DNA from 3 places in the Anaeromassilibacillus sp. SJQ-1 genome. Region 1 is predicted to be linked to each of the others. Evidence: riboswitches for the same ligand, from Rfam matches in the RefSeq annotation. Region 1 holds a riboswitch; each other region holds the start of a gene.

Region 1 (7,211 bases):
AGCCATCCAGCGGCGTCAATCCCATACTGGTATCAATGACACGGCCATCCTGGATTGCTGCAATCGAAGAACCGTTCCCAATATGGCAGGTCACCATCTTGATGTCCTCCAACGGCTGATGCATCAAATGCGCACAATGGCGGCTGACATACCGGTGGGACGTTCCATGGAAGCCATAACGGCGGATTCCATATTTTTTATAATACTCGTAGGGGATCGCATACATATAGGCCTTGGGCGGCATTGTGGAATGGAACGAAGTATCAAATACCACAACCTCCGGAAGCTCTTCGCCAAATACCTTTTGGCAGGCAAGAATCCCTTCCAGCTCTGGGCCATTGTGCAGCGGGGCCAATGGGATCAAGCTGCGAATTCCCTCGATGACCTCATTGTTGACTAGAACAGACTTCCGGAAAATTGATCCGCCCTGTGCTACACGGTGGCCAATTGCACTGACCTCGTCCAGATTCTTAATCACGCCCACCTTTGCATCGGTCAATGCTTGTGTGACATACATGAATGCATCCGTGTGGTCCTTCATCGGGACCTGAACCCGTTTTCCACGGCCATCGGACGTTTTATGAATAAAGATGCTGCCGTCCATACCGATTCTTTCGCAATTGCCTTTGGCCAGCATCCGCTCGCTGTCCATGTCGATCAGCTGATACTTCAACGAGGAACTACCAGCATTGATAACCAAAACTTTCATTGGAAACCTCTCCTCCTGTTTTGCAGTGCACTGTCCCTCAGGATATATCGGGGATTTCGTCCGATACAGCCACACTGCTCTTTTCATCCGATATTGTCGTTTGGATAAAACAGAGAAAAATCTCTTTGGAACCAAATTTATTTTAAAAACATCAGACAATATGGTATTATTATAATAGTACAAGAATCGAACAAATTCAAGGAGTTTTCCAAGGAAATGCAGATTGCCGGAATTATTTGTGAATACAACCCGTTCCATTTGGGACACCTTGCCCTAGTAAAGGAAACCCGCAGGCAGGGCGCCACGCATATTGCCGCCGTTATGAGTGGAAACTACGTGCAACGCGGTGAGCCCGCCCTCCTCGATAAACATATGCGTGCAAAGCAAGCGCTCCTTTGCGGTGTGGATCTCGTTGTGGAGCTTCCCCTTCCCTGGGCGATGGCCCCCGCAGAAAAATTTGCACAGGGCGGCGTTTTTTTATTGGATTGCCTTGGGGCAGATGTCATCAGCTTCGGAAGTGAATGTGGGGATGCCGCTCGCTTGCTCTCTTTAGCGGATATCTTGCTCTCCCCTACATTTCCACCACTCCTGCATGATGAACTCGCCGCCGGTTGTACATTTGCCCGTGCACGGGAACGCGCCGTGGAGCGATTGGCTGGTCCAGATACCGCCCAGATTCTACAAAGCCCGAACAACACGCTGGGAGTAGAATATTGCAAGGCCATCCGCACCCTATCCTCGTCCCTGCGCGTCTTTACCATGAAGCGGATCGGCGCCGCACATGACTCTTTGGATATGAATGTACAAGCGGCCAGTGCCAGCCTGATCCGTTCTCTTACTGCTGAAAACGGGGCCTTTGCTGCCCACATGCCAACAGCGGCAGCGATGATTTTGCAAACTGAATTGGAAGCTGGACACGCTCCTGCATCCTTAACGCGGATGGAACGCGCCATTTTGGCAAAACTAAGAACCATGGAGCCAGCTGCATTCGCTTCTTTACCGGATGTCAGCGAAGGATTGGAAAACCGTTTGTACGCCGCTGTTCGAACAGCAGATTCACTTGAGACGCTCTATCAATCCGTCAAAACCAAGCGCTACCCTTTGGCAAGAATCCGCCGGCTGGTTCTCTCGGCTTTCCTGGGGATCAATCGTACCCATGCCGCAGGCCTTCCCCCGTATGTACGCATATTGGGAATGAATACGCGGGGAGCAGAAATTTTGCATGTATCAAAAATGACCACAAAACGCCCTATCATCGCCAATTCATCGGATATTTTATCTCTTGACAATGATGCGCGAAATGTGATTGAATTAGAGAGCCAATCAACGGACGTATATTCCCTTTTTCTTCCAATCCCCCAGCCCTGTGGGCGAGATTGGACGGCAGGAATATGCAAGATACGGGACAATATGCAGCTTCCTTTCCAGCATGATTCCGTCTCTTTTGCGGGGCCTCCGCAAGAATAAATTTTCATTTAAAGGACGTGTCATTCTTTTGGAGCTCAAGGAAATTGATTTTGAAAATTATGGAAAGTGTGTACAGCTCTCCAACGGCGTCATTGATGTTGTTGTGACCATCGATTGTGGTCCACGTATTGTACGCTTTGGGTTTGTTGGAGGCGAAAATGTTCTGTACAACGACTTGGAGCGCAAGTATAAAATGCAGAACGCATTCATGGACGACTATTATTCCGAAGGGGCGGCGTGTTATTTCTATGGTGGACACCGATTATGGCTCGCCCCTGAGAAGATGCCGGAATCCTATTTTCCAGATAACGATCCGGTCATTTATGCATTGCTTCCGGACGGCGTGACCTTTTCCTCGGCAAAACAGAAACAAAATGAAGTTCAAACCCGTTTGGAAATCGTTATGGGGGAAAACTCCTCTGATGTGATGCTGGTACACAGTGTCAAGAATTTTTCTAAGGATCGACAGATGCTCTCCCTTTGGCCCATCACGATGGTTCGTGGGGGCGGTTTGGAAATTATTCCACAAAACCGCGTTAATGAGGAGGATGAACTCCCGCCGAACCGTGTTTTAACGTTTTGGCCCTACACCGATCCGCGGGATAAACGTCTTTACATTGGAAACCGGTATATTACGATTCAGCACGATTCGTCGAACGAAAAGCCTCTTAAACTTGGCACCAATAATGCGCTCGGATGGGCCGCCTATGTAGATCGCACGTATACCCTCATCAAACGCTTTGTGCAGTCCGACGCTGCTTATCCGGATTACGGCAGTTCTTATGAGACGTATTGCAATGGGGATTATCTTTCCATGGAAACCATGAGTCCACTTTACCAGATTGAAGCGGGCGGGGCGTTGCGCCATGTGGAGAACCTTTCTTTGTTCCATACTTATAGTGATGTCTCCCCTACCGATGAAGATGGGATTACCCATTATATAGAAAATCTAAAATAATACGATTCTGTTGCAAAATAAAACAAGCGCCGGCAAGCAAATCATCCGCCCGGATAAGGATGTATTGTAGTTCTAGAGCGGCCCCAGGATGTTACGGCATCCTGGGGCCGTTTTGTTATGCCTGGCCGATGCAATTAAAGTAAATATTGACCTGCTGGGTATAGTGCTTTTTCTTGTACCGTCCGGAACGCTCGTGTATCTCAATTCTCTGGATAAACTCCCGCACCAGTTCCGGCGTTCGTTCCGCAATATCTGTGTACTTGTCCACCAGCTTGCGGAAGCGGTCGGCGTTCTGAAGCGTGTCCTGCCAGTTTGCAATCTCGTCTTTGAGCGTTTCTGTCTTTGCCTCCAGCTCCGCCTTTTCCAGTTTATAGCCTTTTACCAGTGTTTGAAACTGCCCGTCGGAGAGATGTCCCAAAACCAGCTCCTCGAAGGAACGGCGGAACAGCGTTTCCAGGTCTTTCAGCCGCCGTCCTCCCTTGTCCAGTTCCCGCTGCTTGGCCGCAAGCTCCTTTTTCACTCTGCTCTGGTGGCTGCTGGTAAGCCGCTGGAACAGCTCGTCCCAATGTTCCCTCGCCTCGGCAGACACCCGCCGAATCTCGCTCAGCACGATCTGCCGCAAGGCCGCTGTTTTGATGGTGTGGGGCGTGCAGTCCTCCTTATGGCAGTGGTACTTGCCGCAGACGAAGGTGTACTGGCTCTCGTCCCAGCTCCCGCACCGGCAAAGGTAGTACCGTGAGCCGCAGTCCGTGCAGTAAACCAGCCCGGAGAGCATATCCTGCTGTCTCATCTTGATGGGCCTCCGTTTGCCCTGCCGTACCCGCTGGACGATCTCCCAAGTGTCCAGGTCGATCAATGGCTCATGGGTTCCCCCAAAGCGGAGTATCTTGTCCGGCGGGTTCAAAAGGCTCTTTTTGTTCTTGAAGGATGGGGTATAGGTCCGGCAGTTGATGGTATTGCCGATATATTCCTCATGCTCCAGAATGCCGGCCACCGTGCTGCCGGACCGGGTGTAGGGCTTGTCCAGATTCAGAGCAGAGTTGCGGCCCCCTTTGGTGCGGTATGCGTAGGCGGTAGGGGTAAGGATCTTCTCCCGCGTAAGGATTCTGGCGAAACAGTAGGTTCTCTGCGGCTCGATCATGCCCCCTTTCTCCCGAAAACGCTGTAAGACGTTTTTTCGGGCAATCTTCAAAAATCACACCTGTAAAATCCGTTGAAAACACTGCTTTCAAGCGGCTATTCCTGCCTTACCCCGGAAAGCTCCTCTTTTCGGGTAAGCCCCTGTGGGGCCGGTACTGACGGCCTGCCCCGCGCCATAAGGGGAGCCTTCTTCCGTCCGGCAAATGAAAAAGCCATACACGATCCGAAACTATCTGTTCCGGCCGTGTATGGCTTCCTGTTTTTGATCTTCCGCCGAACTGCTTTGGGATGTAGACAGAACCGTACCGTTCGGGGTATTGTGTCTTCTCCCTGTCTTACAAAGAGAGTAGCGCAGGTGAAGGGATTTGTCAAGAGCACTTGCTGAAATTTCCTTTATGCGTGATGACATGAAGGCTTATGATAAAGCGCAGGATCGATTGGTTAAGATCCAACTATAGGCGATGAAATATGTCCAGAAAATATTTTTTCTGCTCAACCATTTTGCGCCTTATAGCCCTCGCCCCAGATCCACATGGCATCCAGGATTGGTTTCAGGCTTTTTCCAAGTCGGTCAGGCTGTACTCCACCCGTGGCGGGACCTCTGCGTATACTTGGCGATTGACAAGGCCCTTTTCTTCCATATCCCGAAGCTGGGCGGTCAGAACCTTCTGCGATACGCTGCCAATGGATTTCTTTAACTCTCCAAACCGCTTTGTTCCAGGCATGAGGTCACGCAGAATCAGGACTTTCCACTTGTCTCCGATCAGCATAAGCGTTGTTTCTCACCGGGCAGGCGGGCAACTCCTTTGTTTGCTGCATGGTATCACTTCCTTTCAATAGTTTCTTTTTAAGTAACTACAGCACAATAAAGTGCTTACTTTACAATAGATACTTACAGATTTATTATAATATTGCAAGACAAAAATTGCAATCCCCAAAACCTACATTCAAAATCAGGAGGTATTCATCTTGAACGAAGTCGTAAAGTTTTTGCAGGAAAATCCCGTACAGTATCTGGCTACTGTAGGCCGTGACGGCAAGGCCAAGTGCCGCCCCTTCATGTTTGCCGGTGAACTGGACGGCAAGCTGTGGTTCTGCACCAACAACCAGAAGGAAGTCTACAAAGATATGCAGGCCAACCCCAATATCGAAGTTTCCGTTTCCAGCCCGGCCTATGCGTGGATTCGTCTGAACGGCAAGGCTGTGTTTGAGAACAACATGGCTGCCAAGGCTATGTGCATCCAGAACCCCATCGTCAAGGGGCAGTACGGCGAGGCTACCAATCCTATCTTTGAGGCGTTCTACCTGAAGGATGTTCATGCAGTAATCGCCGACTTCTCCGGCAACCCGCCCAAGGAATACGACCTGTAAACAGAACTCAAATATCTTCGGGGCAAGGTGAAATTCCTGACCGGCAGTAACAGTCTGCGAACTGCAAGGGCAGCCGAAACGGTGCAATTCCGTTACCGACAGTAAAAGTCTGGACGAGAGAGGATATGACAAGAACAGCCCCGCAAGTGTCAGACTTCGCGGGGCTTGTTCTTAATCTAAATCATATCTCAATAGGAGAATTATGGAGAAAACAATTACTGTCCGAAGGAAATCATCCATCCAGAATGTGCGTATGCTTACAATGACCGCCGTACTTTCTGCCATCGCCTTTGTGCTCGCTTTTTTTGAATTTCCTGTTCCGCTGTCTCCAACCTTTGCGCGTATGGATTTGTCGGATTTGCCCGCACTGATCGGAGCTTTTGCATACGGTCCTGTATCGGGCATATTGATTGAATTTGTCAAAAACGCCTTGCAGCTGCTCACTTCCTCTACTGGTGGAATCGGTGAACTTGCGAATTTTATCATGGGAAGCAGTTTTGTGGTAACTGCCGGGCTTATCTATAAATTTCACAAAACAAAGAAAACGGCGATGCTTGCCTGCTTGATTGCCAGCATCGTTATGGGAGTTGGAGCGGCCATTGTCAACTACTTTATTCTGCTTCCCATATTTGAAGTATTTATGCCGCTCGACCAACTGATTGCTTCTTTTGGTGAGTTTATCCCATTCATCAAGACCAAATTGGATGTTGTACTGTTCAATGCATTCCCATTTAATTTGCTGAAAGGAATTGGGATCAGCATTGTCACCATGCCGCTTTACAAACGGCTTACCCCTACCTTAAAGGGCAGGCTGAAATAGGAGGTTCCTTATGCAGACAAAAGATTATTTGCAATACATCGTGGAGAAAATCCACTCCACCGTTTTTGCCACGACGGACAGCGAGGGACGACCAGTCACCTGCGCCATTGACATCATGGACTACGATGAAAACGGCCTTTACTTCCTGACTGCAAAGGGGAAGAATTTTTATAACCGTTTGAAATCCAATGAAAATATCGCATTTACCGCCATGAAGGGCGAAGATACCCTTTCCTGTGTGGCCGTGTCGGTGCAGGGTAAGGCAAAGGAAACCGGGCCGGACAGCCTGCCCGACCTGTTCCGAAAAAATCCGTACATGGAAAAAATCTATCCCGATGTGCGCTCTCGCAGCGCCCTTACGGTTTTCAGAATTTACGAAGGGACGGGAGAATGGTTTGACCTTTCCAAACAGCCGATTGAACGCGCCAGTTTTTCCTTCGGTGGTGCGCAGACAGAGAAAACCGGCTACTTTGTGACAGACAAGTGTATTGGCTGTAAGCTGTGCTATTCCAAGTGCCCGCAGAAGTGCATTGATATTTCGGCAAAGCCCGCCATCATCCGGCAGGAACACTGTTTGCATTGCGGGAACTGCTATGAGATCTGCCCACAAGGGCGATTGAGCGGAGGTAAGACGGATGACACAGGACGAAAGATCGGATTATCTGCTCCGCTATCTGCTGGCGGAACGCAAAGAATATACAGAGATTCATGTGCCGGATACTCTCTCGGAAAGCGGCGGCTTCTGC
Region 2 (7,211 bases), on a different contig from region 1:
CTATTTTGGGCCAATGGGCTGCCGGACCGGATGCTATTTTTTGCTCCGCGACATGGAAGAGGCGGACGCGGTACGCCTGGTTCGTTCGATTTTCCAGCAGATTGCCCAATATGATGGAGAGGTTCCAGGAGCGACTGCCAAGGAATGTGGGAACTATTTGGAACATGATCTGGAAGGTGCGAAGAAGGAAGCACAAGAATTCTTGACCATCATAGAAGGCTGGGATGAGCGAAAGCTGGTTTATCCGGAGTAATCTTTTTGGGACTTTGCCGGAATATATGGAAGGATTGCTAAAGCCGCTGTGGTTATTGTTCTACAGCGGCCTTTTCTGTCAGAATCCGTCCTACGGTTTTCATAGCTCCATACGGCTTTTTGTTGTATAATCTTTGTATAAAGACCTATGGGGCAAAAGGAGCCCTGCTTTACAATAGAAGTGGAAGAGTTATGTGGATGGAGGAACGGATATGAGGAAGGCAAGACATTACCAAAAAAGGCCTCGCGTAAAACCTGTGCGTTTAGAGACAGTCATCCTGCGCATATCGACCGCTGGTTTCGCTGTGATGTTGTGCACCGCGATGTTACTTCTCATGCCTGCGGCAGGACGGATGGAACATATGGAACCGGTTCCGCAGATGGGTTCCTCGCAAGGGGAAGCGAAAGAGAAACCATCCGTGCCGGAGTGGGGGGCACAGCCCTCGCCTTCCTTGGACAAGCCCTCGGACAGTGCACCCTCGTCAGAGCCAGAGATAGCCTCCATCACCATCCTGGGAGTGGGTGACAACCTAATTCACGATGGCATTTATAAGCAAGCTAGCCGTCGCACAGGTGGAACCGGATACGATTTTTCCCCAGTATATGCGCGGGTAGCACCGTATATCGAGCAGGCAGACATCGCCATTATCAATCAGGAAACACCTTTAGCGGGAGCTGTTCGGCCGCTCTCCGGGTATCCTCGCTTCAATTCGCCGACGCAGTTGGGGGATGAATTGGTACGGGTTGGCTTCGATGTCGTCAATCATGCGAATAATCATATCTTGGATCAAGGAGAAGAGGGTCTGCGCGCTACGCTGGATTATTGGGACACCAAGAAAGTGGCAGTGGTCGGCGCATACCGAAGCGATAAAGATTTGGAAAACATCCGGATTGTAGAGCGCAATGGGATTACAACTGCGCATATCGGCGTAACAGAGATGACAAATGGCCTATATCTACCAAAGGACTCCCCTTACCATGTCCTTTTGACCAGCGAGACGGAAGAACTGGAGCATCTTGTGCAAAAGGCGGATTCTATGGCGGACATTGTAGTGGTGTCTGCACATTGGGGAGAAGGTATACACATGTTCCAACGAAGAAACAGGAGGAACTCGCGCAAAACCTGGTGGACTGGGGGGCCGATTTGGTGATCGGCAACCACGCCCATACGTTACAACCCGTCGTGATGCTGAAACGTGCGTCGGACGGAGCGCAATGTCCAGTGGCTTATGCCCTGGGAAATTTTGTGTCCGCGCAGGACCGCGCCTTGAGCATGGTGGGTGGGATGCTCAAAGTAACCGTGGAAAAGAATCTGGAAAGTGGAGAAACGGCGGTATCCGATGTCGATTTTGTCCCCATAGTTACCCATTATGGGGCGAATTTCCGGGATATAACGATTTATCCCCTTTCGCAGTATTCCGCTGCGTTGGCAGAACAACACGGGGTTCGGCAATATGATTCCATTTTTAGCCTCTCGTACATAGAGCAGATGGTCGCGCAGAACATTCCGGAAAAATATGTTTCTGTGGATTGACAGGCGTTGGGGAGAGTGTTATACTATTAACAAATTTAAGAGCTGTCTTCGGGGCGGGGTGCAATTCCCCACCGGCGGTAATGCGGCGTTTAGCCGACAAGCCCGCGAGCGAAAGCTGATTTTGGTGTGATCCCAAAGCCGACGGTATAGTCCGGATGGAAGAAGAACCGCGCATCATGCGTATTGGGGCCCCGTGGCATTTGCCGCGGGGCTTTTTTCGTAGACAGCCGGACAAAAAGGAGAGGTTTCTATGAAAACAAACACCAAAGACAACGTAGTCCGCATGGCGCAGATGGGAATGCTCGCTGCAATTGCAATCGTTCTTGTGACCGTCACACAGTTTCCGATTATTCCTGCTGCTCCGTTTATGAAATACGATATGGCGGACGTGCCGATTTTGCTGGGGACTTTGCTATTTGGCACCCTTCCCGGTTTGGTGATCCTGGTGGTTGTTTCTCTGATTCAAGCGTTTCTATTGGGAGGCGACGGATGGATTGGCCTTGTGATGCATGTTGTCGCCTCCGGCGCTCTGGTGGTCCTGGTGGGACAATTCAGCCGTTGGCACAACAAATTCCGTGAAACGGTCGTCGGAATGGTCCTTGGAACGTTGGCCATGACCGCTCTGATGATTCCGTTGAATCTTGTACTCACCAGTTATTTTCAGGGGGTTCCCATGCAGGCGGTTGTGGATATGATCCTTCCGGTCATCATACCCTTTAATCTCATTAAGGCGTCTGCCAACTGTGTGATTACTGCGGTAGTCTTTAAAGCGCTACAACCTTTTATTCGCCGTCATAAGGAACTCGTTGGGCAGCCCTAACAGAAATTTGTAAGAATTTTTCTTATTTTGTCCCTTTACAGGGAAAGCAACTCGTGCTATAATATATCTGTTAACAGAATATGTCCTTATCAAGAGTGACGGAGGGAACAGGCCCTGTGATGTCCGGCAACCTGCTATGCAGCAAGGTGCTAATTCCTGCGGGTAAGCCGAAAGATGAGGTTGCTTTATAGACCGCTCGGTTTTCCGAGCGGTTTTTCTATGACCTGAAATCTTGAAGTAGGAGGCGGTTGCTTCCAAGGATATGGACAAGAATGGTAATTTTCAAACAGGAGGATTTATAAGACATGGCAAAATACTTTTTTACATCCGAATCGGTGACAGAGGGACATCCCGATAAGCTCTGCGACCAGATTTCTGACGCTGTATTGGATGCAATTTTGGAGCAGGACCCCCATGCACATGTAGCTTGCGAGGTGACAGCGACCACCGGGATGCTGCATATCATGGGAGAAATCTCTACGGAGTGCTATGTGGACATAGCATCCATCGCCCGGAATGTGGCCATCGATGTCGGCTACAGCAACAATAAATATGGATTTGATGGGAACACCTGTGGTGTCAGTTACATCGATTGATATGCAGTCGCCCGACATTGCAATGGGCGTAAATAAGTCCTACGAAGCGCAAAACGGTGCAACCGACGCCTTGGATAGCATTGGCGCCGGAGATCAGGGAATGATGTTCGGATTTGCCTGCGACGAGACCCCCGAGCTAATGCCTTTGGCGATTTCCTTGGCGCATAAGGTTTCTAAAAAATTGAGCGAAGTGCGTAAAAGCCGTAAGCTCGCTTACCTGCGTCCTGACGGAAAATCACAAGTTACTGTGGAATATCAGGATGGCGTTCCGGTGCGTGTGGATACCGTCGTAGTTTCCACCCAGCATAGTCCGGATGTTACTTTGGAACAGATTCGCGCTGATGTAGTGGAACACGTCATTAAGGCTGCGATCCCGGAAAGGTGGCTGGATGAGCGTACAAAGTTTTATGTCAATCCGACGGGGCGTTTTGTCGTAGGAGGCCCTGCGGGAGATACCGGCTTGACAGGGCGAAAGATCATCGTGGATTCCTATGGCGGGTATGGACGCCATGGCGGCGGTGCGTTTTCCGGCAAAGACCCGACCAAAGTGGATCGTTCTGGCGCTTATGCTGCTCGCTACGTTGCGAAAAACATCGTTGCTGCAGGTTTGGCGAAGAAATGCGAAGTCCAGCTTGCTTATGCGATCGGTGTAGCGCGGCCTGTTTCCATCGCAGTGGATACCTTTGGGACGTCTGCGTATACCAGTGAAGAGTTGGAAAATGCGGTGCGCAAGGTATTTGACCTGCGGCCAGCCGCCATCATTCAGAATTTTGACCTCTGCCGTCCGATCTATCGTCAGATTTCCAATTATGGTCATATGGGACGAGAGGAACTGAATTTGCCATGGGAGCAGCGGGATCAGGTGGAAGCGCTCAAGGCGGTACTGCGCGCTTAATGGTACGATTTTAGAAAAAATATGAGCGGAAATCACCTTATCACATAAACTGTGATGAGGTGATTTTTATGTGGGGCATGTTTCTAAAGACCATCCTGATCCTGCTGGCGATTGTAGGATTGACCGAAATCTTCCGTCTGTTGTCCTTCCGTTTTCTGCGAACCCGCAACCGTGGAACGCTGTACTGGGTGATTTCCTTCAGTGGCCACGATGAAGAGGCAGAACTTGCACTGAAAAATGCATTGGAGCATCTGCGTTGGCTGGACAGTACGCAAGAAAAATGGGTGCTGTGTGTCGATCGTGGGATGGATGAAGAGACGCGAAAAGTTTGCCGGATCATCAGCAGTGAAAATTTGGATGTTCACATCTGTAAACCGGAGGAACTGGCAGAAATCCTGGAACAATAGTTTGCAAATACATACAAAATCGTCTATACTAAAAGCGTAGCTTCCCGGGGCCGGGATGGGAAAACCCGTCCAGGAGCCCGGCGGGAAGTCGATCGCAGGGGAAGCAGGTATCTATTAAGAATCGACAAAACCCGACATGCGGGAGGAACCGAAATGTACGAAGAAACTCTTCTGGAGATGACCGGCTCTGTGGAGCGGGTTGTCTTCGGAACGAAAAAAATGGATATACGGTCTTGGAACTCAACAATGGGCAGGAGCTGGTCACCGTGGTAGGGACGATCCCTTGGGTGAGCGCTGGCGAAGAGCTTCGGGTGATAGGCAATTGGAGCAGCCACCCAAGTTTTGGAACGCAGTTTAAAGTGGAAGCCTTTGAGCGTTCCAAGCCAGCCACTGCAGTGGCGATGTTGAAGTATTTATCTTCTGGCGCGATCAAAGGGATAGGAGCGGCGACAGCCGCTCGGATTGTTGACACCTTTGGGGATCATACGCTGCAAATTTTGGAACAGGAGCCGGAGCGCTTGAGCGCGATCAAGGGGATTACACGGGAGAAAGCGCGCAAGATCGGAGAGGAGTTCCAGCGTGTACATGGTATCCGAGAGATGATGCTCAGCCTTAGCCAGTATGGGATTTCGCCGGAGGAGGCTGTTCGTATTTGGAAACAATTCGGTCCCCAAGCGGTCGAATGTGTGCAGGAAAATCCCTATTGCCTGTGTGGGGAGGGATTGAATATCGGATTTAGCCGTGTGGACGATATTGCCGCTTCTTTAGAGCGGCCACAGGATGACATTTGCCGCTTGCGTGCAGGGGTGGTCTATGTCTTAAAACACAATATCGGAAATGGGCACACCTGCCTGCCTGCGGAAAAGCTCCTTGCCGCTGCAGCCGGGATGCTCGGCGTGGAGGTATCGCTCACGCAGGAGGCGTTAGAACAACTGAAGCAGGATGGCTCTGTCGTTGCACAACGGTTTAACGGAAGAGAATTCCTTTTCACCCCCAAGCTACACCGCTCTGAAGTCTATGCGGCAGCACGTATCGGGATGCTTTTACGGTACCCTGCACAATCCATTGTGGGAATCGATCATTATATTGCTGTATTGGAACAGGAACTTTCCATCCGTTATGCAGAGATGCAAAAGCAAGCCATTCGCAAAGCGCTATCCCAAGGAATGCTCATTCTGACCGGCGGCCCTGGTACTGGCAAGACGACAACCCTCAACGCGATTATTCAGATTTTGGAACGTAAGGGAGAAAAGGTACTCCTAGCCGCGCCAACAGGCCGTGCTGCCAAGCGAATGTCGGACTTGACCGGGAAAGAAGCCAAGACCATCCACCGTTTGTTGCAGGTAGAATGGGACGAAAATGACCAGCCCACGTTTGCCAAAAACGAGAAGAATAATCTGGATTGTGACGCTTTGGTGATCGATGAGCTATCCATGGTGGATGTCACGATTTTTGAAGCGGTATTGCGCGCATTGCCACTCGGCTGCCGCCTGATTCTGGTGGGAGATAGTGACCAGCTTCCCAGTGTGGGGCCGGGAAATGTGTTGGGGGATCTGATTGCATCGGAGATGCTTCCCGTCGTGCGTCTAAACGAGATTTTCCGACAGTCCATGCAGAGCCTCATCGTCACCAATGCCCATCGAATCGTGGCGGGCGAAATGCCCGATCTTTCTGTGCGGACAAGTGACTTCTTCTTTTTGCCTGGCAACAATGCTGTGGACGTAGCGGAAACCATTGTCAGCCTTTGTGCCAAGCGGTTGCCCGCCAGTTATGGATATTCTCCCACCGCAGATATTCAGGTGCTTTGTCCGGGAAGGAAAGGCGACCTGGGGACCAATGAACTGAATAAGCGCTTACAGGCGGCACTCAATCCGCCGGACCGCTCCAAAAATGAGATCACGGTCAATGGCGTTCTGTTTCGCGAAGGCGATAAGGTCATGCAGGTTAAAAACGACTATAATCTGCCTTGGAATAAATCGGATGGAACCACCGGGGAAGGCGTATTCAATGGGGATATGGGCGTGTTGTGTGGCGTAGATCGCCGGGCCTCTGTTTTGACGGTATTGATGGACGACGACCGGCTGGTTTTATATGAACTCGAAGCGGCTTCTGAACTGGAACTGGCCTATGCAATGACGGTACATAAAAGCCAAGGAAACGAGTTCACGGCTGTGGTGATGCCCATGTTCCCCGGACCGCCACAACTCTGCTACCGAAATCTTCTCTATACGGCTATTACACGCGCCAAAACTTTGTTGGTGATGGTGGGAATGCGGCGTACCGTTCAGGCAATGGTGGAGAATGCCCGCAAGACCCGGCGCTATTCCGGCCTTTTGTATTTTTTGACGGGCGCCGATCAGGAGGAATAAAAAAGCATGGGGCTAAAAGCTGTTTTCCAAACTTTAGGGGATATGCTGTTTCCACCGAGATGCCTGTTCTGTGAGGAACCCATCTATCCGGGATGGGAAATATGTGATTCCTGTGAAAAAGCCGTAGTTGTTTCTTCCGTTATCCGCCGCATGAAACTGGGACCAACTGGGGACACTGTAGGGTGTTTGACGCTGTATCCATATGAAGGTCTGGTGAAGGAATCGCTTTTGCGATTTAAGTTCCACGGAAAGCGGGAATATGCTGCGTATTACGGACGTATACTTGCAGAGGAATTGCAGAGAAGTGTACCGTTGAATCATCCGTCATTTGTGACGGC
Region 3 (7,211 bases), on a different contig from region 1:
TGAAAATTGGCAGGCAATCACGGAGGGACATACCTGCCAGTTAGAGACCTATGGGTTCCATGAAGAAGCACAATTGCGCGCAAAAGAGGAACGTCTGCTCTCCCGACCGGGGTATCTGGGCGTGCATTTTGAATTGGAGGGGCCTTATTCGTTTGGCGTAGACGTTGATATTCCCGGACATTTTAGTGTCTACAATGCCTTGGCGGCCATTGCGGTTTGCCGCCACTTTGGCGTGACCGAGGAAAATATCCGGCGCGGTTTGAATGCAGTGAGGGTCAAGGGACGTGTGGAGCCGGTAAAAGTGCCGGGGAACTATACGCTGTTGATCGACTATGCGCACAATGCAGTCAGGCATGGAGAATATTTTGGAGACGCTGCGAGAATACCACCCGAACCGTTTAATTTGCCTGTTTGGCGCTGGTGGTAACCGGGCGCGTTCCCGGCGCTATGAGATGGGGGAGGTCAGTGGAAGGTTGGCGGATCTTTCCGTTGTGACGGCCGACAATTCCCGCTTTGAAGATGTGATGGATATTATCGCAGACATCGAGGTGGGATTGCATCGAACAAACGGTAAATATATTGTCATCCCAGATCGGAAGCAGGCCATTCAATATCGTATGGATCATGCGCAGGAAGGAGATATCATTGTCCTGGCTGGCAAAGGGCATGAGGATTACCAGGAGATCAAGGGCGTGAAGTACCATCTAGACGAACGCGAGGTTGTCGCGGATATTTTAAAAGAAGAGGGGTTAGCTTAAAAGCCAACAGTCTCTCAAATATGGAACAGAAAAGGAGGCAGAGAAATATGAAGATGACAGTAGGGGAGATTCGAAGGGCCTGTGGAGGAAAGCTCCTGTGCGGAGACCCAGAGGCAGTGGTCACTTCTGTGAGTACAGACAGCCGGAAAATCGAGCCGGGTGCACTATTCGTTCCCATCAAGGGGGAACGGACAGATGTCGCATGCGTACATCACTGCTACCTTTGCTGCAGGCGCAGTGGCAACGTTGACAGAAGAACATACGGAGATGAAGGATTCCAATGCGTGGATTCGTGTGCCGAGCACCCTTTCCGCTTTGCAGTTGATTGCTACAGCACATCGCGCGCGATTTTCGATTCCCGTGGTGGGGGTGACAGGAAGCGTCGGTAAGACAACAACCAAGGAAATGATCGCGTTAGCACTTTCCGCGGAGAAGAATGTCATGCGGACCGAGGGGAATCACAACAGTCAAGTAGGATTGCCATTGACGATTTTCCGACTTGGACCCGAACACGAAGCAGCCGTGGTGGAAATGGGAATGAGCGACTTTGGCGAGATGAGCCGTTTGGCGGAAATTGCCGCACCCGATTATGCGGTTATCACCAACATCGGAATCTCTCATATTCAACAGCTGAAAACACAACAGAATATTTTGGGAGAAAAGCTGCATATCATCGATCGTTTTCGGGAGGACTCCATCCTATTTTTGAATGGCGATGATCCATTGTTGGCAAATCTCCGCGGAAAGCTTCGGGTAAGAACACAATATTTTGGTATGCAGCCGTGGTGCGATTATCGGGCCGAGAAAATCGCATTTCATCCGAACGGAATTCATTTTGTTTTCCGCGCAAAAGGAGTTGAGCAGGAGGTAGAACTCCCTGTTCTGGGACTTCACAATGTAACAAATGCATTAGCCAGCCTCGCGGTTTCCCATTCACTTGGAGTTGATCTTGGGAAAGCTGCAAAGGCACTCCAGGAATACCAGCCTTTGGCTATGAGGCAACAATTGCACCGCCATAATGGGATTACTGTGGTCGATGATTCCTACAATGCCAGCCCGGATGCAATTAAAAGCAGCTTGGATATGTTGGAATCCCTTCGAGAGCAGGATGGACGCTGTTTAGCGGTTTTGGCGGATATGCTGGAACTGGGGGAGTTGGAACACCGTGCGCATTTCGAAGTGGGCGCATACGCTGCCAAAACCGGTTTGGATGTCCTTGTGACCGTTGGAGAGCGTGCAGCGGCGATCGCAGAGGGAGCGCGTTCCGTCAGGCCGGAGATTCCTTGCCATGTGTGTCATGCCAATGAGGAGGCCGCTGAGGTGCTAAAGAGCATTCTCCGCAGGGGGGATATTGTGTTGGTAAAGGGGTCCCGCGGCATGCATACGGATGAAATTGTCAAAAAAATTCTCGGGCACATCGGTTAAGTCCTTTTGCGAGAGGGAACATAAAAATTACAAACTTGTTATAATTTTAAAAAACCGTGCGCAAACAGCTGGGGTTTTTCTCTGTTTGCGCACGGTTTTTGTGCGATTATTTTGATTTTATAAGCTTCACTGGTTACAATTTGTAATTTTTTTCGTAAAAAGGGTTGCTATGTAATGCTATGTGTGCTATACTGTAACCAATTTGTTACAGATTGTAATTTGTATGTAAAGATTGTTACATATTTGAATAAAAAGGACAAGCTGTTTCCACGGGAGACAGTAAAAAATTGGAGGGGTTTCCATTGAATCGGAAATTTTTGCTTTTCTTTACCCTGCTGTTTGCAGCTTTGACCATTACAGTGTCTTTTGGTCATAGCGTTGCAGCAAAAGCTGCGGAGGAAAAGACCGGTGTAGGGTTGGCAGATCATGTGCTGCTGGCGTACAAGAATGGTTGGAAGTACCGCAGTGGCTGCTACGGACAGTTTGTGGGGAATAAACGAGCAAGTGATTGTTCCGGTTTGATCAAATCCTATCTTTGGTGGCAGGGAGAGGGAAAGAATCCGAATCCAGGTTCCATGTCAGTCGCAGGAAGCTCCGGTGCTATGTTGCAGAGTGCAGAAGTTTCTGGAAACATTGACTATAACGACCCATCGTCCCTTCCACGAATTCATGGTTTGATTCTCTATCAGCCAGGCCATGTGGGCGTTTATGTTGGCAACAACATGGCGATTGACAATCGGAGTTCTGGCGAGGATATGAAGTACGAAGAAGTATTTGGACGAAAGAATATCAAATGGACGAAATGGTTTAAATTGCCCCAGATTACATATCCGACGACTGGTTGGGCTACATATGACGGGGACAAGTACTATTACGAAGACGGTCAGTATGTTATCAATACCATTCGAATTATTGATGGCATTTCCTATACATTTGGCGCGGATGGTAAGATTGTGGAACAAAAGCCATATACTGCTTGAATGTAAAAGGACATCATTCCCCTGCAAGGAGAGCTTTTCTCTTTGCAGGGGATTCTATTTGTATAACGGGGTAAGAGGAAGTAGTTAATAACCATTTTACTAGAATTGTTTTTGGTGGTTCGGTTTTATTCTGTGAAAAACCTGCCGAAATCTGGTAGAAATTTTGTTCTCTTATGCATTGGGAATCGTCAAACGATTGAATGGGAATCGGGCCCTATCGGTTGCAGCAGGGAAAAGATTCCTAGTTTTTTGATTCTTTAGAAGTGTTTGAAGCAAAGAAAGACGATAAAAGAACAGTATTTTTGCCTACCAATGTCGAATCGTACACATAAAGAAAAGATCCAATGTTGAAAAGAAACGATGCCGTGCAATGAAAAGAAAAGCACAGCACCGTTGCATAAAATCTAAGCCGATACGATTCCCAAATTTTAATACCTATAAAATTAGAATTCGCAAGGCTTGGCGCGTTTAAGGACAAGGAACATGTTTGCTCATGTGAAATACATGGTGTGGGATAATCTTTTTAGGATTCGTGGTATCGGTATCCAAATCCGACAACTGTTTTTATAAAGTCGTGCCCTTTTGCATATGGTTGGAGGCGTTTCCTAATTTGAAACACCGTGTTTTCTACAGCATGGCAGCGATAATTGCCCGGTTCATGCCAAACAGATTCATAAATCTGGGCTTTTGTAAATGCGGCTTTCGGATGGGAATACAGGAGATATAAGACATCGAATTCCTTTACAGATAAATAAATGCTCTGGTTGTCGATGATTACATCATGAGTTTTGGCGTCCATAGTAAACGAAATAGCGTCTTGCTGAATTTCCCAGAAACTCTGTGCGAAAAGACAATCCTGTTTGATTTGTTCAGATAACCTTGAAAAATCATCGAACTTTTGTATTCTGCGAAGTCGCTGGTATAATTGAACATCTATCTTTTGGCCGTATAGAATCCCCATCGAAATTTAAGATGTGTGTTTCGATGGAAATATCCGTTTGGTTGTCCACCGTGGGGCGTTTCCCAATATGAGTAATCCCGTAGTATCGTTTGGCGTTCCATAGAATTTGTGCTATATATACCCCGGATTCTGGCAAGTCACATCTATTTTCCAGTTTTAAATTTGCAGTAGGGGCTCCTATCCATTTCCCAATTCCTCGTCCATGAATGACCGTGCCTGATATGGTACAAATAGGTTTAGGTTCCTTTTTTCGTTGTTCTTCCATCCTTATATCACCCCGTTCATGGATAGGATAAACAGAATACAAGTGATGATGACCACAACAGCCAACAGGATTAGGCCGGTAGGTTTGCCCTGACTTTGCTTTTCCGACATGGAGATATACCCACCTTTTCGCAAGGCAGTGATGACCGGCTTATACAGTAAAAATGTAATTCCAGCATTGAGTCCGGATTTTAACAAATTGAAAGGGAGAAACGCCGGAATTAATAATTCGACGACGGCTTCCCTAGGGTACCCCATATAAAGAGGAGTGACCAGATAATTCCAAACCATCATCACTGTAACCATGGTTACACATCCCGCTGCTAACCCAAGGACCGCACCGGAAACGTATGCTTTTTCTTATAGATTGCCGCGGCAGTACAAGCAAAAGCGCATGAAGATAAAACATTCATGACACACCCCAGGAGGCCTGTGTCGCTGACTGTAATCATCTCCATAAGAGAAACAATTATGGTAACGATACAAGAGGTCAATGGTCCCCAAATTAAGCCTCCCAGTGCGATGATGGCGTCTTTAGGATCATACTTGAGAAACAATACGACTGGTACACGCCCAACGGCCATGGCCACGTAGGAAATCGCGCATAGCATTGCAATTGTTGTAATTCTTTTTGTTTTGCTTTCCATCTGTTGTTCCCTCCGCAAAAAAATTAGCACCGAAAAGAGATGCCTTTCAGGTGCTAATAAGCGCAGCAAACCGCAAAACGTCACAACGTGTTGCTACAGCTGATGGAATCTTCTTTCATCCAGACTATACTGTTGGTTTTGGAATCACACCAAATCATGCGTTTTACGCTCGCGGACTTTACCGCCAATCGGGAATTTCACCCTGCCCCGAAGACATTTTCGATTCAGTTGTCTAGATTAGCATACTACGAAACACCTTGTTTGACAATGACCAAAGTGAATTTCGGAAACATTTCGGAAATCTGAAGCTTTTGTAATTGTAGATTGTCAACAGATCGGTCCCATATTTGTTGTAGACAAAAAGGGATGCAGTTTTGTTTTATAGACATACGAAATATTTTGTTTTGAATTTCATGGAGAAACTGACGGTCTGAGAGCTGCATCGGCAAGCCACTCTGTATAGTCTTTTTGAAAACAGTACATCTGTATTATAAAAATTTCAATAAAATTTGAAAAAAAGTGAAAGTTATTGTCCACTTTGGGGTTTTCCTGTCGTTGTTAATAGATGTATCAATATTAAAGGAGGAATTCCCCATGTTTAAGAAATTCGCAGCTGTCCTTTGTGCATTTTGTATGATGTTTGGCGTAGGCGCCAACGCAATGGCCGCAACAGAAGTTCCGGCAAATCAGGTTAGTGCGATTGAGATTCAGCCGCGCTATACTTATGCGGACCGTGTAGAGGCATTTTTGTCCATCAGCGGCAAAACCGCCTATGTAGATGCAGAAGCACAGGGAAAATCCAATGTGTCCAAGATTAAGCTGACAGTTACTCTTCAGAAGAAGAGCGGCAGCAGCTGGTCCACTGTAAAGACTTGGACCGACACCGAATCCAGCGATTATATCTATATCTCGGAGGAAAAATCGGTTTCTTCGGGAACCTATCGCGTGAAGGTAACTGCAGTCTTCAACGGATCTGAGACGGTGACTACTTATAGCGAGACAGAGACGGTTTAATAACGCGTTCTTTTGTCGCTACAGTTTGGACCCAATCATCCAATTACAATTTCCGCGCAATTGATGGATGGATTTTGTCTTTCTGGCCGCTGTTCGGTAAGAATTGGCGGCCGGAAAGCGGGTTTTACTTTTCGACGGAAGCAATTCCGTATCATTTGCCTACATGAGTTTTTTACCAATACAACCAACGATGGGACCGTCCTTCCCCGGACGGTCCTTGGTTGTCTCTAGAGGGTCAAAAAAGTGCCGCTGCAACTTTAAAAGTTGCAGCGGCACGAATCATTTTTGGGTGAAAGCTTGTTAGTTGCCAATCATATAGTTCAGGAACATGGATTCGTCTTCCGGATTTTCTACTTTCAACTCAGCCGAAACCTTAGAGCTTTTTGCGCCATCCAGAAGAGCGCGTACACCGTATAGCTGGCACAGCTTACTCTTAAGATTGAGGGTATTGCCATCCTCTGTTACCAGATAGACATTTCCCTGTGCTTTATCAAGAAGATCAAGAAGTTTCTGAATATCGATGTCATATAATTTCATAATTATTCCCTCCAATTAATTTTTTAGGATTTAGGTATATTATACCATGTAAACTACTGAAATACAATGTAAATGATAGACAAGAATCCTTAGGGCTCCTCTGCTATTATTTCGATGTCCAGCCGCTTACTCTGGCGCACCGGGACATCCAATAGCGAAGAAACATCTCCTGGTCCTCCTTGTCTTCTACGATAATCTCTGGAGAAACCTTGTTGTCATTTGAGTCTTCGAGCAGCATCTTAATACCATAAAGCTGTGCCAGCTTGCTGTTCAACCCAAAGGAAACACCCTCTTCCGTAACCAAATAAATGTTCCCTTTTGCATGTTCAAGCAGGTTCACAAATTCACCCACGCTAATGTCGTATAGTTTCATGTTTCCCTCCTTGTAGTTTACATAAAGGATTATATCATACATGTTGCATAATTGCAAGCCTAATTCTTTGTGCAATATTTAAAATCCTGTAAAAAATTGGTAAAGGAATTGTGTAGTATGAAGGGATATGCTTACAAAAGAGCTCTTTCAATCCATTTGCATAAAATATGCGTAAGCGTTCAAACGTGCCACTTTTTGTGTATTTGCTGTAGGAAAATGAAAAGGAAAAGGAGGGAAGGATGCACTTCTTGT

The links. Region 1 has a riboswitch for FMN ahead of ACGCCZ_RS03965 (ECF transporter S component). Riboswitches for the same ligand answer to the same signal wherever they lie in the genome.
Region 2: another riboswitch for FMN. It lies ahead of ACGCCZ_RS09740 (ECF transporter S component); the one in region 1 lies ahead of ACGCCZ_RS03965 (ECF transporter S component).
Region 3: another riboswitch for FMN. It lies ahead of ACGCCZ_RS12895 (ECF transporter S component); the one in region 1 lies ahead of ACGCCZ_RS03965 (ECF transporter S component).

The regions. Positions count from the first base shown of each region.
Region 1 covers NZ_JBKEIV010000010.1:180,015-187,225, forward strand. The annotation lists gene ACGCCZ_RS03935 (acetate/propionate family kinase) at 1-709, opposite strand, end outside; gene ACGCCZ_RS03940 (tRNA(Met) cytidine acetate ligase) at 926-2,176, shown strand; gene ACGCCZ_RS03945 (hypothetical protein) at 2,205-3,134, shown strand; gene ACGCCZ_RS03950 (DUF4368 domain-containing protein) at 3,250-4,275, opposite strand; partial or broken gene ACGCCZ_RS03955 (winged helix-turn-helix transcriptional regulator) at 4,767-5,093, opposite strand; gene ACGCCZ_RS03960 (pyridoxamine 5'-phosphate oxidase family protein) at 5,244-5,645, shown strand; FMN riboswitch at 5,655-5,774, shown strand; gene ACGCCZ_RS03965 (ECF transporter S component) at 5,899-6,465, shown strand; partial or broken gene ACGCCZ_RS03970 (4Fe-4S binding protein) at 6,476-7,078, shown strand; partial or broken gene ACGCCZ_RS03975 (protein-ADP-ribose hydrolase) at 7,101-7,211, shown strand, end outside.
Region 2 covers NZ_JBKEIV010000037.1:44,717-51,927, forward strand. The annotation lists gene ACGCCZ_RS09730 (S-ribosylhomocysteine lyase) at 1-253, shown strand, start outside; partial or broken gene ACGCCZ_RS09735 (CapA family protein) at 633-1,786, shown strand; FMN riboswitch at 1,827-1,957, shown strand; gene ACGCCZ_RS09740 (ECF transporter S component) at 2,037-2,606, shown strand; SAM riboswitch class I at 2,690-2,787, shown strand; partial or broken gene metK (methionine adenosyltransferase) at 2,912-4,097, shown strand; gene ACGCCZ_RS09750 (hypothetical protein) at 4,166-4,504, shown strand; gene ACGCCZ_RS09755 (SF1B family DNA helicase RecD2) at 4,738-6,873, shown strand; gene ACGCCZ_RS09760 (ComF family protein) at 6,880-7,211, shown strand, end outside.
Region 3 covers NZ_JBKEIV010000044.1:249,579-256,789, forward strand. The annotation lists gene ACGCCZ_RS12855 (Mur ligase family protein) at 1-427, shown strand, start outside; gene ACGCCZ_RS12860 (glutamate ligase domain-containing protein) at 366-758, shown strand; gene ACGCCZ_RS12865 (UDP-N-acetylmuramoyl-tripeptide--D-alanyl-D-alanine ligase) at 954-2,183, shown strand; gene ACGCCZ_RS12870 (hypothetical protein) at 2,486-3,163, shown strand; gene ACGCCZ_RS12875 (winged helix-turn-helix domain-containing protein) at 3,687-3,962, opposite strand; partial or broken gene ACGCCZ_RS12880 (riboflavin kinase) at 4,011-4,124, opposite strand; partial or broken gene ACGCCZ_RS12885 (riboflavin kinase) at 4,126-4,389, opposite strand; gene ACGCCZ_RS12890 (hypothetical protein) at 4,392-4,694, opposite strand; gene ACGCCZ_RS12895 (ECF transporter S component) at 4,712-5,035, opposite strand; FMN riboswitch at 5,139-5,254, opposite strand; gene ACGCCZ_RS12900 (hypothetical protein) at 5,630-6,049, shown strand; gene ACGCCZ_RS12905 (hypothetical protein) at 6,350-6,586, opposite strand; gene ACGCCZ_RS12910 (hypothetical protein) at 6,693-6,959, opposite strand.